Linked DNA regions of Streptomyces collinus Tu 365. The protein of the gene in region 1 interacts with the protein of each later gene in a pairwise test. Links are inferred from orthologs where the notes say so. Each region holds a gene or a part of one and is shown on either strand. Other genes may lie near its edges.

Region 1 (7,808 bases):
GGGTTCATCGACAACCGCTCCGTCTTCGTCCTGCTGCGCCGCAGTCTGGTCCGCAACGGCGGGCAGCGCGTCGAGTCGCTGAACTACTCCCCGCTGACCTGCGACATCCGGACCGCCGCCGAACTGCTGGGCCGGCACATCGAGGAGATCTGCGCCCGCACGGGCAGTGACCGCGTGGACATCGTGGGCCACAGCCTCGGCGGTCTGATCGCGCGTTATTACGTGCAGTGTCTGGGCGGTGACCTGAGGGTGCGCACGTTGGTCACGCTGGGCACCCCGCACTCCGGCACCCGGGCCGTGCCGCTGGCCAGCGCGCATCCGATCGTGCGGCAGATGCGTCCGGGCTCCGAGGTGATCGAGGAGCTGGCCCGGCCCGCGCCCGGCTGCCGCACCCGCTTCGTCAGCTTCTGGAGCGACCTGGACTCCGTGATGGATCCGCTGGAGGCCGCCTGCGTCGACCATCCCGACCTGGACGCGCTGAACGTGCGCGTGACCGGGATCGGGCACCTGGCCCTGCCGGTGCACCCGGCCGTCGCGGCCGGGATACGCGAGGCCCTGGAGGCCGCGCGGGCCGAGGAGACGGTCGCGGGCGGCCTGACGGTGGCCTGACGGCACCCCGGGAGCGGCTCCGGCCGGGCGCCCGGACGGGCGAACGGGTGGTTCGCCGGACCTCACGGCAGGCGACACAGCCGTCCCACAGGTGACCCACCGTCACCCATCATCGAACGCATTTCGAACACAAAGCCAAACTCGCGTCCGCCGTCCCCCGAAACACGGGCGATTGCCCGTTTCCGGCCAACGCGAAACCAGCCGAAGATTGTCGCGCCCGCATACCGCCGGGTACAGTCGCCGCACTGCTCTGGCAGCCCCTGTTGTCGAGGCGAAAGAGAAGTTGGTGAACGACCGTCACCCGTCGGGGAGTACGACCACCCCGGCCCCGGCTTCCGACGCCTCCGCCACGCACTACGCGCCGTACGGGACCCAGGAAGCCCACTACGGCGACTTCACCACGTACGGCGGACACGACGCCACCGGTTTCACGGCCGGTTCCACCGGCACCGGAACCTTCGCGGGCGACCCGCTCTTCGGCAGCCTCCCGGACGGCGACCAGCACACCTACGCCGCCACCCAGTGGGGCACCGGCACCGGCCACACCCCGGGCTACGACTCGTACCCGGCCCAGCACCACACGGCCTACGACTCCGGCACCTACGACAGCACCGCCTGGACGGTTCCCGCACAGGCCACCGGGCACGACGTCAGCGGCCAGTGGGACGCCGGCGCCTGGGCGCAGGCCGGACAGCCGGGCCACGACGGCCGGTCCGCCGTCGCCGAGCCCACCCAGCAGTGGGACTGGAACGCCCAGGCGTTCGACACGGGTGCCTACGACGCCACGCAGTGGAACTCCGACGGCACGGCCGCGGCGCACGAGCAGCTTGCCGAACCGTTCGACCAGCAGGCCACGGCCACGTTCGAGCAGGTCGGCGAAGCGCAGGCGACCACCGCCTTCGAGCATGCGTCCTACGAGGACACCGCCTACGGCGAAGCCGGCCACCTCGGCACACCGGACGACACGGCCACCGAGGACGACGAGCCGGGCTCCACGGGCGAACTGCCCGCCGTGTCCGACCTGCTCGACGACCAGGAGGAGACGACTCCGGCCCCGGCGTCCCGCGCGGGCTCGCGCGGCGCCGCGCGCTCCCGGCGCCGTACGCCCCCCAAGCGCTCCGCGCTGCTGACCATCGCCGTGCCCTCGGCCTGTGTGATGGGGGTGGCCGGGATCGCGGCCGCCTCCGTCGGCGGTCTGACGGGCGACGGCGGCAGCAACACCACCACCACCGCCCTGGACGCGCACGCGGTGAAACCGTCCGTCGCCAACAGCAAGCTGGACGCCCAGCTCCGCACGCTCTCCGCCGGGGCCGACGACTTCGCCGACCGGGCCAGCCGTACGCAGGACCGCATCGACCTTAAGGCGCAGCAGGAACTCCAGCAGAAGAAGGCGGCCGCCCAGGCCGCGCTCAAGGAGCGGCTGCGCCCCAAGTTCGCGCTGCCGGTCGCGCAGCGCGGGCTCAGCGCCTACTTCGGCCAGGCCGGTGTGAACTGGATGTCCGTGCACACGGGCATCGACTTCCCGGTCTCGTACGGCACCACCGTCATGTCCGCCGTCGACGGCGTCGTCTCCACGAAGTGGAACAGCGCCTACGGCAACATGATGATCGTGACGGCGAAGGACGGCACGGAGACCTGGTACTGCCACCTCTCCAGCTACCGCGTCGCCTCCGGCACGAGCGTCAAGGCCGGCCAGCCGATCGCCTTCTCGGGCAACTCGGGCAACTCCACCGGCCCGCACCTGCACTTCGAGGTCCGGCCCGCGGGCGGGGCGGCCATAGACCCCCTGCCGTGGCTGCGCAGCCACGGTCTCGACCCGACCTGATCCGAACCTGATCCGGGCCGATCCGACGTGGTCCGGCCTGAATCGACCTGACCTTCGAGCCCCGCCGGTCCGGCGGGGCTCGAGGTGTCTACAGCTTCTCCACCGGCGCGTACCGCAGCAGCAGCCGCTTCGGCTTGCCGTCCCCGAAGTCGATCGTCGCCTGGGCCTTGTCCTCCACGCCCGAGACCGCGACGACTGTGCCGAGCCCGAACTGGTCGTGGGTGACCCGGTCGCCGACGGCGAGGGACACGGCCGGCTTCTCGGCGGCCCGCCGGGTGGCGAACCCGGACGCGCCGGCCGCCGAGGAGCGGGACCGGGACGAGGAGAGCGAGGCCGCGATCCCGGAGACCGGCGCGGCGGACCGCGGCGCCGGAGCGCCCGTCCGCTTCCACTCCAGGTGGGCGGTCGGGATCTCCTCGAGGAAGCGGGAGGGCGGGTTGTACGAGGGCTGCCCCCAGGCGCTGCGCATCGCCGAACGCGTGAGGTAGAGCCGCTCACGGGCGCGCGTGATGCCGACGTAGGCCAGGCGCCGCTCCTCCTCCAGCTCCTTGGTCTGGCCGAGGGCGCGCATGTGCGGGAAGACGCCGTCCTCCATGCCGGTCAGGAAGACGACCGGGAACTCCAGCCCCTTGGCGGTGTGGAGGGTCATCAGGGTGATGACGCCGGCGCCGTCCTCCTCGTCCGGGATCTGGTCGGAGTCGGCGACCAGCGCGACCTGCTCCAGGAAGTCGGCCAGCGTGCCGGTCTCGCCCTCGCCGCGCTCCTGCTCGAACTCCAGGGCCACGGCCGCGAGTTCCTGGAGGTTCTCGATGCGGGTCTCGTCCTGCGGGTCGGTGGACGCCTGCAACTCGGCCAGGTAGCCGGTGCGTTCCAGTATCGCCTCCAGGACCGTGGCCGGTCCGGCGCCGGACTCCACGATCGTGCGGAGGTCCTCCATCAGCACGTTGAACCGCCTGACGGCGTTCGTCGACCGCGCGGCCATGCCGTACGCCTCGTCCACCCGCTTCAGCGCCTGCGGGAAGCTGATCTTCTCGCGCTGGGCGAGGGCGTCGATCATCGCCTCCGCGCGGTCGCCGATGCCCCGCTTGGGGACGTTGAGGATGCGGCGCAGCGGCACCGAGTCCTCGGGGTTGGCGAGGACCCGCAGGTAGGCCAGGACGTCGCGGACCTCCTTGCGCTCGTAGAAGCGCACACCGCCGACGACCTTGTAGGGCAGGCCGACACGGATGAAGACCTCTTCGAAGACACGGGACTGGGCGTTGGTGCGGTAGAAGACGGCGACGTCCCCGGCCTTCGCCTCGCCCGCGTCGGTGAGGCGGTCTATCTCGTCGGCGACGAACTGGGCCTCGTCGTGCTCGGTGTCCGCCACGTAGCCGGTGATCCGCGCGCCCTGGCCGGCGTTGGTCCACAGGTTCTTCGGACGGCGGGACTCGTTGCGCTCGATGACCGCGTTGGCCGCCGAGAGGATCGTCTGGGTGGAGCGGTAGTTCTGCTCCAGCAGGATCGTCGTGGCGTCCGGGTAGTCCTCCTCGAACTGGAGGATGTTGCGGATGGTCGCGCCGCGGAAGGCGTAGATCGACTGGTCCGCGTCACCGACCACGCAGAGTTCGGCGGGCGGCAGGTCGGCCTCGCCCGGCGGCACGTCCACCGGGTGCTCGGCGGTGCCGACGAGTTCGCGCACCAGCGCGTACTGGGCGTGGTTGGTGTCCTGGTACTCGTCGACCAGGACGTGCCGGAAGCGGCGGCGGTAGTGCTCGGCGACGTCCGGGAAGGCGCGCAGCAGGTTGACCGTCGTCATGATCAGGTCGTCGAAGTCGAGCGCGTTGGCCTCGCGCAGCCGCGACTGGTAGAGCGCGTAGGCCTGCGCGAGGGTCTTCTCGAAGCCGTCGGTGGCCTGGGCGGCGAAGTCCTCCTCGTCGATCAGCTCGTTCTTGAGGTTGCTGATCTTGGCGCTGAAGGACTTGGGCGGGAACCGCTTGGGGTCGAGGTCGAGGTCCCGGCAGACCAGGGCCATCAGGCGCTTGCTGTCGGCGGCGTCGTAGATCGAGAAGGACGAGGTGAAGCCCAGCCTCTTCGACTCGCGCCGCAGGATCCGCACGCACGCGCTGTGGAAGGTCATGACCCACATCGCGTTCGCGCGCGGGCCGACGAGCTGCTCCACGCGCTCCTTCATCTCGCCCGCGGCCTTGTTCGTGAAGGTGATCGCGAGGATCTGGCCGGGGTGCACGTGCCGCTCGGCGAGCAGGTGGGCGATGCGGTGGGTGAGCACCCGGGTCTTGCCCGAGCCCGCGCCGGCGACGATGAGCAGCGGTGAGCCGGCGTGGACGACGGCCGCGCGCTGGTTCTCGTTCAGCCCGTCGAGGAGGGCGGCCGCGTCGAGCGCGGGGCGGGGGGCTCCGTCGCGGTAGTGGGCGTCACGGTCCGGCGGCACGTCGAACTTCCCGCCGAACAGATCGTCCGGAACGGGCTCCGGCGCGTGATCGTCCTCGGGCGGCGGCGGGTGCTCCTCCTCGTGCCCGCGAGGGGCCTGGAGGTCCGCCAGGAAGCTGTCGTCAAAGAGGCTGCTCATCGCTCTACGAGTTTAGGGCGCCGCACCGACAACCGGATCCCGCCCCGGAAACCCGGCCCGCGCGGGGGCCGCAACCGGACACGGCGCACCGCGCCCGGCCGTCGCGCCGAGGACGCCGACATGGCCCTCACGCTGCGAGAGCGCCCTGTCACACCGGTGTGAAACCGGCGCCAGGTCACGGAAATGTATCGGACATAAGGCACACCAACCTTCACAGGAGTCACACGAGTTGGCTAAGTTGCCGTCAGGCCGCACGCACCCCTTCCGGCGAACGTCGCCGGGCGTCGCGGCCTCCGCCGAGTCCGGTACGCCTTCGCGCGGCCGGAGCCGGGGACCCACCGATCCTGGGGTGAATCGGCCGACTCCCGACCGGGACGACACCGTAGGGCAACCCTTCCGAACCACCCGCCCGAACCCGACAGCTAACCCGGTAGGCGGCACGTTGGAAGGAGTCGCCACCCTTGGCGTCGCACCGCAAGCCGCGACCCGGCGGAAGTGGACCGGGTCTGCGCACCCCCGCTCTCGCCACCGCAGCGCTCACCTCCGTGGCCGTCCTGTCCCAGACGGCCGAGGCGGCCCCCGCCGACGACGGCGGGCCGAGCGTGGAGGAGATCGAGAAGAAGATCGACGAGTTCTACCGGCGGGCCGAGTCCCCGGCCGAACCGTCCGTGGACACCCCGGAACGGACCGCACGGCAGCGGGGCCGCCTCGACTCCCTGCGCGGGAAGGTGGCGTTCGGCGACGGTCCGCAGGAGCCGGAGCACGACCGGCGCCCGCCGGACTACTTCGACCAGACCCGGCTGATGGACCGGCTGGCGTCGACGGTGAAGAAGCGGCGGGAGACCGCGAGGAGCACCGACACGGGCGCCGAGGCCCCGGACGCCCCGGCGCACGCCCCCGAGCACGCCCGAGCCGGCGTCCAGCGGCATGAGGCCGCCACGGCCGCCGTGTCGGCGTACGACCCGAAGACCGCCAAGGCCGCCGTCCAGCGCAAGCTCGCCGCCTCCCGTGAGCTGATGTCCCGGCTGACCGCTCCGCAGGACCCGGCCCCGGCGGCTCCGGACGCGGTCCCGAGTCCGCCCGGCGTGCGGGCGACCCGGGCCGATCTGGCGATCACCTTCGCCCGCGGCCAGATCGGCAAGCCGTACGTGAACGGGGCCAGCGGGCCCGGCTCCTACGACTGCGCCGGTCTCACCCGGGCCGCCTGGAAGGCCGCCGGCGTCACCCTGCCGCGCACCGCCCGTGCCCAGGCCGCCGTGGGCACGACGGTCCCGCTCGCCGACGCGCGCCCCGGTGACCTGGTCTTCTTCCGCGACGACCTGAGCCATGTGGGTCTGTGCACGGGGGACGGGACGATGATCCACGCGCCGGGGCCCGGCGCGTACGTCCGCGAGGAGTCCGTCCGCCACGTCGGCGACTCGGTCGTCCACAGCGTGGTCCGCCCCGCCTGACGCGCCGCCGCGCGTCCGGACACCCCGGACGCGCGGACGCACGGACGTCCTCTTTTTTACCTGTGGAACGACGACTGGTGTGAGTGGCGGTGGCCGGGATCAGGGCCCGGCGCTGAGCGCCGCGCCCCCGGCTCGGCGGGGACGCCTCACGTCCACAGCACGGCGATGAAGATGTTCGCCGTGGTCAGCAGGCCGACCAGGCCGAAGACGCGCTTGTCCACCTTCTCCTCGTCGCGCTGCACGTAGACCAGACTGAGGATGACGATCAGCAGGGCCAGCTTCACGCCGATCTTGACGGTGTTGACGTGGTGGCCGTCGGCCTCGTTGAGCCCGACCAGGGCCACACCGGTGACCAGCATGGTGAAGGCGCCGTGCAGCATCCCGGGGACGAAGCGGGCCGTGCCGCGGCCCATCGCCTTCATCTGGGTGAGGAAACCGCCGAGCAGCGCGGCGATGCCGATGATGTGCAGGCCGACGAGGAGATGGATGAGTACGTCCATGAGCCCGGAGCCTAATGAGGGGCCCTGGACCCGCCGTCACCGGGCCCGTGCGTGCCCACGGACGGATCTTGCATATATGCGCCCCATAGCACCACAGCGCTCCCTGATGTCCCGCAATCCGCGCATCGATCACCACGCTGCGTGAAGGCGTCGACTCTGGCCCGGAATTGCGGTCACTTACGGTCACGTTTCGATCCACCGACGCCAGTTCCGCACTCCGCGTTACCAACCCGTCACAGGCGGGCCTAGCGTCCTCCCCCAGGTGACCGGCACCCCACCGCCGCCCGGGCCAGGGGCGGCCGCCGGTCACCGCGCCGAGAAAGGCCCGGCGGTGGCCCGCTCCCCCTGTGCGGACCATCGCCGGTCGCCTCGATCGCCCAGACGCAGCAGTCCCACGAAAGGTCGTGACGGTCCAGGTGGCAGCGCACCGCAAGCCCCGACAGCGCTCGCTCGGCGGCAGCACCGCCCGTACGGCCGTCACCCTCGCCCTCGCGGGCGCGGCCACCGCCACGGTCTTCGACGGCACCGGCAGCGCGGCCCCGGAGCCGACCGTGGCGCAGGTGAAGGCCAAGGTGGACAAGCTGTACCAGCAGGCGGGGACCGCCACCGAGACCTACGACGGGGCCAGGGAGAAGGCCGGGGCGGCCCAGCGGCGGCTGAACGCGCTGCGGGACGAGACCGCGCGCAAGCAGCAGAAGCTCAACTCCGCCCGCGACGCGCTGGGGACCTTCGCCGCCGCGCAGTACCGCGAGGGCGGCATCGACCCCTCCTGGCAGCTCGCCCTGTCCAGCGACCCCGACCGGTACCTGGACGGCGCCGCGTTCGCCGAGCGGGCCGGCGAGCGGCGGGCCGGT
Region 2 (7,485 bases), 2.5 Mb from region 1 along the record:
TTCAGGCGGCCGTCGAGGAAGGCGCGGGCGTAGATGCCGGGGGAGGCGTGGCCCTGGATGTACAGCTGGTCGCCGGAGCCGTCGCCCTCCTTGCCCTTGAAGAAGTGGTTGAAGCCGGTCTCGTACAGCCAGGCGGCGGAGGCGAAGGTGGCGATGTGGCCGCCGACGCCGTGCTTGGCACCGCGGGTCACCATGGCGGCCGCGTTCCAGCGGTTCCAGGCGGTGATCCGGGCCTCCATCTCCGGGTCACCGGGCAGGCCCGGCTCCGCGGAGGTGGGGATGGTGTTGACGTAGTCGGTCTCGAGGAGCTTCGGCAGCGCGATGCCGCCCGCCTCGGCGCGTTCCAGCGTGCGCCGCATCAGGTACGCGGCGCGGTGCGGCCCGGCCTCCCGCGCGACGGCGTCCAGGGAGGCCTGCCATTCGGCGGTCTCCTCCGGGTCGCGGTCCGGGAGCTGGTCGAGCGCGCTCGGCTGGATGGCGTTGGGGTCGGTCATGTCGCCGCCTTCCTCAGTCGAAGGGGGTTCCCTCATCGTCAAGGGTTCGGGGGTGCCCTAGGTCTTTGGCAGGACAGGGCAGGGAGACTTCGGTGGAAGTCCGTCGGAGACTGTAACTCCCTGATCGATGATCGATCAAAGGGTTGAGGTCGAAAACCTCTTGATTTCGAGAAAGTCGGCACCGGGTGCCTTCGACATGGGCACCCGGTGTCGTGTTCGATCAGGGTTTCCGCAGGTGAGCGCTGGTCTGCTCGGCTGCGTGCCAAGGGTGCCCGGGCGCGTCAGGGACGCGGGGCGCAGCCCAGCACATGCGCCTTCACCAGCTCCGGGATCCGCGGGTCCCGGCGCTTGAAAGCCTGCACCAGCTCCTCGTGCTCCTCCGCGTACGACTGCTGGACCGTGCCCAGCCAGCGGATGGACAGGGCCGTGAAGACCTCGATGCCGAGGCCCTCCCAGGTGTGCAGGAGCACCGAGTTGTCCGCCGCGCGCACCAGCTCCCGGTGGAAGCCCACCGTGTGGCGCACCTGGCCGGTGCCGTCGGCGGCGCGGTCGGCCTCGTAGAGGGCCAGGACGTGCGGCTCCAGGGCCGAGCAGTCCTCGGCGAGGCGCTCCGCCGCCAGCTCCGCCGCGATGGCCTCCAGGCCCGCCCGGACCGGGTAGCTCTCCTCCAGGTCGGCCGCGGTCAGGTTCCGCACCCGGACGCCCTTGTTGGGGGCCGACTCGATCAGCCGCAGCGACTCCAGCTCGCGCAGCGCCTCGCGCACCGGGGTCTGGCTGACCTCCAGCTCGGTGGCGATCCGCCGCTCCACGATCCGCTCACCCGGCTGCCAGCGCCCGCTGACGATTCCCTCCACGATGTGCTCGCGGATCTGTTCGCGCAGCGAGTGGACGACGGGCGCGGTCATGGGGGCTCCTTCGGGAAGGGCTGACGTTTAGACAATACGGCGGGTTCGCTCCGCGGGTAGGGCGTGCGGGGGTGCTTTGGCGCAGGTGAGACGAGACTTACACGGCGTGAGCGAGGGTTCGGCGCCCGGCGCCCCGGGAGGTTCCGGCCGCCCCCGCCACGAAGACGACGCCCCGCCCGGGAAGTCCCGGGCGGGGCGTCGTGCGACCTGATGAGCGATCAGAGGCCCAGCTCGACCTCGAACTCGCCCGCCTCCAGGATCGCCTTGACGGCCGTCAGGTAACGGGCCGCGTCGGCGCCGTCGACCAGGCGGTGGTCGTAGGAGAGCGTCAGGTAGGTCATGTCGCGGACGCCGATGACCGTGCCCTCCTCGGTCTCGATGACGGCCGGACGCTTGACCGTGGCACCGATGCCGAGGATCGCGACCTGGCCCGGCGGCACGATGATCGTGTCGAACAGCGCGCCGCGCGAACCGGTGTTGGAGATGGTGAAGGTCGCGCCGGACAGCTCGTCCGGGGTGATCTTGTTGGCGCGGACCTTGCCGGCCAGCTCCGCCGTGGCCTTGGCGATGCCCGCGATGTTGAGGTCGCCGGCGTGCTTGATGACCGGGGTCATCAGGCCCTTCTCGGAGTCCACCGCGATACCGACGTTCTCGGTGTCGAAGTAGGTGATCGTGCCCTCGGCCTCGTTGATCTTGGCGTTGACGACCGCGTGGGCCTTCAGCGCCTGGGCCGCCGCCTTCACGAAGAACGGCATCGGGGAGAGCTTGACGCCCTCGCGCGCGGCGAAGGAGTCCTTGGCCTGGGCGCGCAGGCGCATCAGACGCGTGACGTCCACCTCGACGACCGACGACAGCTGGGCCTGCTCGTGCAGCGCCTTGACCATGTTGTCGCCGATGACCTTGCGGATCCGCGGCATCTTCACGGTCTGGCCGCGCAGCGAGGAGACCTCCAGCGCGGGCGCCGCCTTCCTGGCGGCCGGGGCGGCGGCAGCGGACGGAGCCGGGGCCGCGGCGGCCTTCGCGGCCTCGGCGGCCGCGAGGACGTCCTGCTTGCGGATACGGCCGCCGACGCCGGTGCCCTTGACGGCGGCCAGGTCGACGCCGTTCTCGGCGGCGAGCTTGCGCACCAGCGGGGTCACGTAGGCGCCCTCGTCGGTCGCCTGGGTGGCGGTCGGCGAGGTGGGCGCGGCCGCCGGGGTGACCGGAGCCGGGGCGGGCGCCGGAGCGGCCGGGGCCGGGGCGGCGGCCACGGGGGCCGGAGCCGGGGCCGGAGCGGCAGGCGCGGCGGGAGCCGGAGCCGGAGCGGCGGCGGGGGCCGGGGCGGCGGCGGGGGCCGGGGCGGCGGCGGGGGCCGGGGCGGCCGGAGCCGGAGCGGCGGCCGGGGCGGCACCGGGGGCGCCGATGACGGCGAGCTTGGCACCGACCTCGGCGGTCTCGTCCTCGCCCACCACGATCTCGAGCAGCACACCGGAGGTGGGCGCCGGGATCTCGGTGTCGACCTTGTCCGTGGAGACCTCGAGCAGCGGCTCGTCGGCCTCGACGGAGTCGCCGACCGACTTCAGCCAGCGGGTGACGGTGCCCTCGGTGACGGACTCACCGAGCGCGGGCAGGACCACGTCCGTGCCCTCGGCGCCACCGGCCGGGGCGGCCGGCGCGGCGGGTGCCTCCGGCGCCGGAGCCGGGGCGGGGGCGGCCTCGGCCGCCGGGGCGGCCGGGGCGGCCGGAGCCGGGGCCTCGGCGGCGGCGGGGGCCGGAGCGGCAGCGGGCGCGCCCGTGCCGTCGTCGATCACGGCCAGCTCGGCGCCGACCTCGACGGTCTCGTCCTCGGCGACCTTGATGGAGGCCAGCACACCGGCGGCGGGCGAGGGGATCTCGGTGTCGACCTTGTCGGTCGAGACCTCGAGCAGCGGCTCGTCGGCCTCGACGCGCTCGCCCTCGGCCTTCAGCCAGCGGGTGACAGTGCCCTCGGTGACGCTCTCGCCGAGCGCCGGAAGGGTTACGGAAACCGCCATGGTTTCGGTTGCTCCTTACGAATTGCGGAAGTCTGTGTCGTCGCGCCCGTTGACCGGAGGTCAGTCGTGGGAGTGCAGCGGCTTGCCGGCCAGCGCCAGGTGTGCCTCGCCGAGCGCCTCGTTCTGCGTCGGGTGGGCGTGGATGAGCTGGGCGACCTCGGCCGGCAGCGCTTCCCAGTTGTAGATCAGCTGGGCCTCGCCCACCTGCTCGCCCATGCGGTCGCCGACCATGTGGACGCCGACCACGGCGCCGTCCTTCACCTGGACGAGCTTGATCTCGCCCGCGGTGTTGAGGATCTTGCTCTTTCCGTTGCCCGCAAGGTTGTACTTCAGAGCGACGACCTTGTCCGCGCCGTAGATCTCCTTGGCCTTGGCCTCGGTGATGCCGACGGAGGCGACCTCCGGGTGGCAGTACGTCACCCGCGGGACACCGTCGTAGTCGATCGGGACGGTCTTCAGACCGGCCAGACGCTCCGCCACCAGGATGCCCTCGGCGAAGCCGACGTGCGCGAGCTGGAGCGTCGGGACGAGGTCACCGACGGCGGAGATGGTGGGAACGTTGGTGCGCATGTACTCGTCGACCAGGACGTAGCCGCGGTCCATGGCGACACCCTGCTCCTCGTAGCCGAGGCCCTGGGAGACCGGGCCGCGGCCGACGGCGACGAGCAGGACCTCGGCCTCGAACTCCTTGCCGTCGGCGAGGGTGACCTTGACGCCGTCCTGGGTGTACTCGGCCTTCTGGAAGAAGGTGCCGAGGTTGAACTTGATCCCGCGCTTGCGGAACGCGCGCTCCAGGAGCTTCGAGCTGTTCTCGTCCTCGACCGGGACGAGGTGCTTCAGGCCCTCGACGACCGTGACGTCCGCGCCGAAGGACTTCCACGCCGAGGCGAACTCGACGCCGATGACACCGCCGCCCAGGATGATCGCGGACTTCGGCACGCGGTCCAGGACGAGGGCGTGGTCGGAGGAGATGATGCGGTTTCCGTCGATCTCCAGGCCCGGCAGCGACTTCGGCACGGAGCCGGTCGCCAGCAGGACGTGGCGGCCCTGGATCCGCTGACCGTTCACGTCGACGGAGGTGGGGGAGGACAGCCGGCCCTCGCCCTCGATGTACGTCACCTTGCGGGAGGCGACGAGACCCTGCAGGCCCTTGTACAGGCCGGAGATCACGCCGTCCTTGTACTTGTGGACGCCCGCGATGTCGATGCCCTCGAAGGTGGCCTTGACGCCGAACTGCTCGCTCTCGCGGGCCTGGTCGGCGACCTCGCCCGCGTGCAGCAGGGCCTTGGTGGGGATGCATCCCCGGTGCAGGCAGGTGCCGCCGACCTTGTCCTTCTCGATCAGGGCGACGTCCAGGCCCAGCTGCGCCCCGCGCAGGGCCGCGGCGTAACCACCGCTACCACCGCCGAGGATCACTAGGTCGAAAACGGTGCTGGCGTCGTTCGCCACGTCACGTCCTCCATGCATGTGCGCCTTGCGCCGATCTCCAGTGACCGGCGGGCGGCTGGTGTCCGGCCGCTTGATGCTTCGGCCCTTCGGTGGGGGCCCTGTCCTGCCGGGCTCCATCTTTGCACTTGTTCGAGGCGTACGAGACGCGGGGCCTGAGTGTGAGACACGGCACGTACCCCCGAAAACGAAGGCGGGCACGCCGCAGGGGCGCGGGGAGCCGCGTGAACAGCTCCCCGCGCCCCTGTCGTGGCCGGTCGCGCGGGCGGCGGGGCCGGGCGGTTCAGCCCAGGTCGCCCTCGGCGGTCAGCTCGGCGAGCCGGACCAGCGTGCGCACGGCGGAACCGGTGCCGCCCTTCGGCGTGTAGCCGAACGGGCCGCCCTCGTTGAACGCCGGACCGGCGATGTCCAGGTGCGCCCAGGTGATGCCCTCGCCCACGAACTCGCGCAGGAAGAGACCGGCGACCAGGCCGCCGCCCATCCGCTCGCCCATGTTCGCGATGTCGGCGACGGTGGAGTCCATGCCCTTGCGCAGGTGTTCCGGCAGCGGCATCGGCCACGCGGGCTCGCCGACCTCCTCCGCGGCCTCGTACACCGCGGTGCGGAAGGAGTCGTCGTTGGCCATGATCCCGAAGGTGCGGCTGCCCAGCGCCAGCATCATCGCGCCGGTGAGGGTGGCCACGTCCACGATCGCGTCCGGCTTCTCCTGCGAGGCCGCCCACAGCGCGTCGGCGAGCACCAGCCGGCCCTCGGCGTCGGTGTTGAGCACCTCGACGGTCTTGCCGCTGTACATGCGCAGCACGTCACCGGGGCGCACCGCGGTGCCGGACGGCATGTTCTCGGCCAGCGCCAGCCAGCCGGTGACGTTGACCCGGAGGCCGAGACGGGAGGCGGCGACCACCGCGGCGAACACGGCGGCGGCACCGCTCATGTCGCACTTCATCGTCTCGTTGTGACCGGCCGGCTTCAGCGAGATGCCGCCCGAGTCGTAGGTGATGCCCTTGCCGACGAACGCGAGGTGCTTGTCCGCCTTCGGGTGCGAGTACGACAGCTTGACCAGGCGCGGGGTCGCGGCGGAACCGCCGCCGACGCCGAGCAGGCCGCCGTAGCCGCCCTTGACCAGAGCCTTGTCGTCGAGCACCTGGATCTTGATGCCGTGTTCCTTGGCGGCGGCCTGGGCCACACCGGCGAACGCCTGCGGGGTCAGGTCGTTCGGCGGCATGTTGATCAGGTCGCGGGCGCGGTTCAGCTCCTCGCTCACCGCCACGGCCCGGGCCACGGCGCCCTTGTGGGCGGCGTCGCGCGGCTTGCCGCCGAGCAGCGTGGCCTCGCCGAGCGGGCCCTTGCCGTTCTTGGCCTTCGCGTCCTTCGCGCCGTCCTTGTAGGTGTCGAACGCGTAGGCGCCGAGCAGGACGCCCTCGCCGATCGCGCCGACCTCGCCGGGGCCGTCCACCGGCAGCGCGAACGCGGCCTTGCGGCAGCCGGCGAGGGCACGCGCGGCCACACCGGCGGCCCGGCGCAGCGCCTCGGCGTCGTACCCGGCGTCCTTCTCGGGCTCCGCGCCCAGGCCCACCGCCACCACGAGCGGCGCCTTGAAGCCGGCCGGGGCGGGCAGCTTCGTCAGCTCGCCCTCGGCACCCGAGGCGCCGAGGGTCTCCAGGAGGCCGGCCAGCTTGCCGTCGTATGCCTTGTCCACGGCCTCGGCGCCGGGGGCGACGACCAGGTCCCCAGACCTAGACGCAGCGCTCTTGGCGACACCGATCACGATCGCGTCGGCCCGCAGGCCGGGCGCCGCGGCGGTGCTGAGAGTAAGAGCAGTCACGGTGGTGAAATCTCGCTTCCGATGTGAAGTTGCTGTGGCCGATGAGGGGTGGGTCGACCGGGCCCGAGAGCCGACCCTAGGTCCAGGACTGTGGGCGGGTGGCAACCGGGGCCTTCACCCTGTCGGCGAACACCCGGGACGAGACTACGCGCGTACCCGCGTTCGCTCATGCCTGCGGGTGTTCACCTGTCCGTGGCGTCGTGGCCATTTATCACCCCGGCGCCCCCGCGGCCTGAGCCACACTCATCGGGTTCGGTGGGCCGATCGCCCACTGATTCGCATGATTTCCACTGATCCTCCGCCAATTCGCCACAGAGGATCTCTTGGGGGGAAGGAACTGCCATGGCACACCGCGCGCGCCGCTGGAGAGCGGCGACCGTGACGGCGACGGCCGCGGGGCTGGTCACTCTGGGGCTCACCGCCCCGGCCGCCTCGGCCGCCACCGATCCGCGCATCGACCTGCGGGTCCTCGTGGTCGACGACGGCGGAAGCCCCGTCGGCGCGATCACCGCGCAACTGAAGAGCGAGGGGGTCCCGTACACCACCGTCGACCTGGACGACTCCGGCCGCCCCACCATCAGCGACACCTTTCTGAGCGACACCGTGGGCGGCCGCCCGCGGGCGAAGTTCCAGGGCGTGGTGCTGCCCAACGAGGCGCCCTTCGGGGCGGGCTCGGCCGAGCAGACGGCCCTGGAGTCGTACGAGAGGACGTACGGCATCCCCCAGGTCGACGCCTACACCTGGGCCCACCCCGAGGTCGGCCTGGACTACACCGACAGCAACGGCTACGCCGGGAGCCTCGACGG

Evidence for each region. Proteins that work in one complex are often made in the same cells at the same time.
Region 2: the proteins of pcrA (region 1) and lpdA interact in binary tests that used the Escherichia coli proteins (3 or more experiments, as listed by UniProt). The link is inferred for Streptomyces collinus Tu 365 from one-to-one orthologs.

Annotation. Positions count from the first base shown.
Region 1 is NC_021985.1:5,170,115-5,177,922, reverse strand. What follows is about bases 2,264-5,393. They hold pcrA (DNA helicase PcrA), read right to left. Parts: upstream 5,004-5,393; coding sequence 2,523-5,003; downstream 2,264-2,522. Other genes in these bases: B446_RS22645 (M23 family metallopeptidase), read left to right, coding at 2,264-2,434. In the rest of the region: B446_RS22650 (esterase/lipase family protein), read left to right, coding at 1-609; more of B446_RS22645, read left to right, coding at 896-2,263; B446_RS22635 (C40 family peptidase), read left to right, coding at 5,465-6,454; B446_RS22630 (hypothetical protein), read right to left, coding at 6,601-6,954; B446_RS22625 (C40 family peptidase), read left to right, coding at 7,371-7,808. UniProt on the Escherichia coli protein: A helicase with DNA-dependent ATPase activity. Unwinds DNA duplexes with 3'-5' polarity. Translocates on single-stranded DNA with 3'-5' polarity. Initiates unwinding more efficiently from a nicked substrate than double-stranded DNA.
Region 2 is NC_021985.1:2,651,152-2,658,636, reverse strand. What follows is about bases 2,667-5,473. They hold lpdA (dihydrolipoyl dehydrogenase), read right to left. Parts: upstream 4,861-5,473; coding sequence 3,472-4,860; downstream 2,667-3,471. Other genes in these bases: B446_RS11375 (leucyl aminopeptidase), read right to left, coding at 5,141-5,473; sucB (2-oxoglutarate dehydrogenase, E2 component, dihydrolipoamide succinyltransferase), read right to left, coding at 2,667-3,411. In the rest of the region: aceE (pyruvate dehydrogenase (acetyl-transferring), homodimeric type), read right to left, coding at 1-494; B446_RS11390 (GntR family transcriptional regulator), read right to left, coding at 776-1,399; more of sucB, read right to left, coding at 1,618-2,666; more of B446_RS11375, read right to left, coding at 5,474-6,679; B446_RS11370 (hypothetical protein), read left to right, coding at 7,022-7,485. UniProt on the Escherichia coli protein: Lipoamide dehydrogenase is a component of the glycine cleavage system as well as of the alpha-ketoacid dehydrogenase complexes.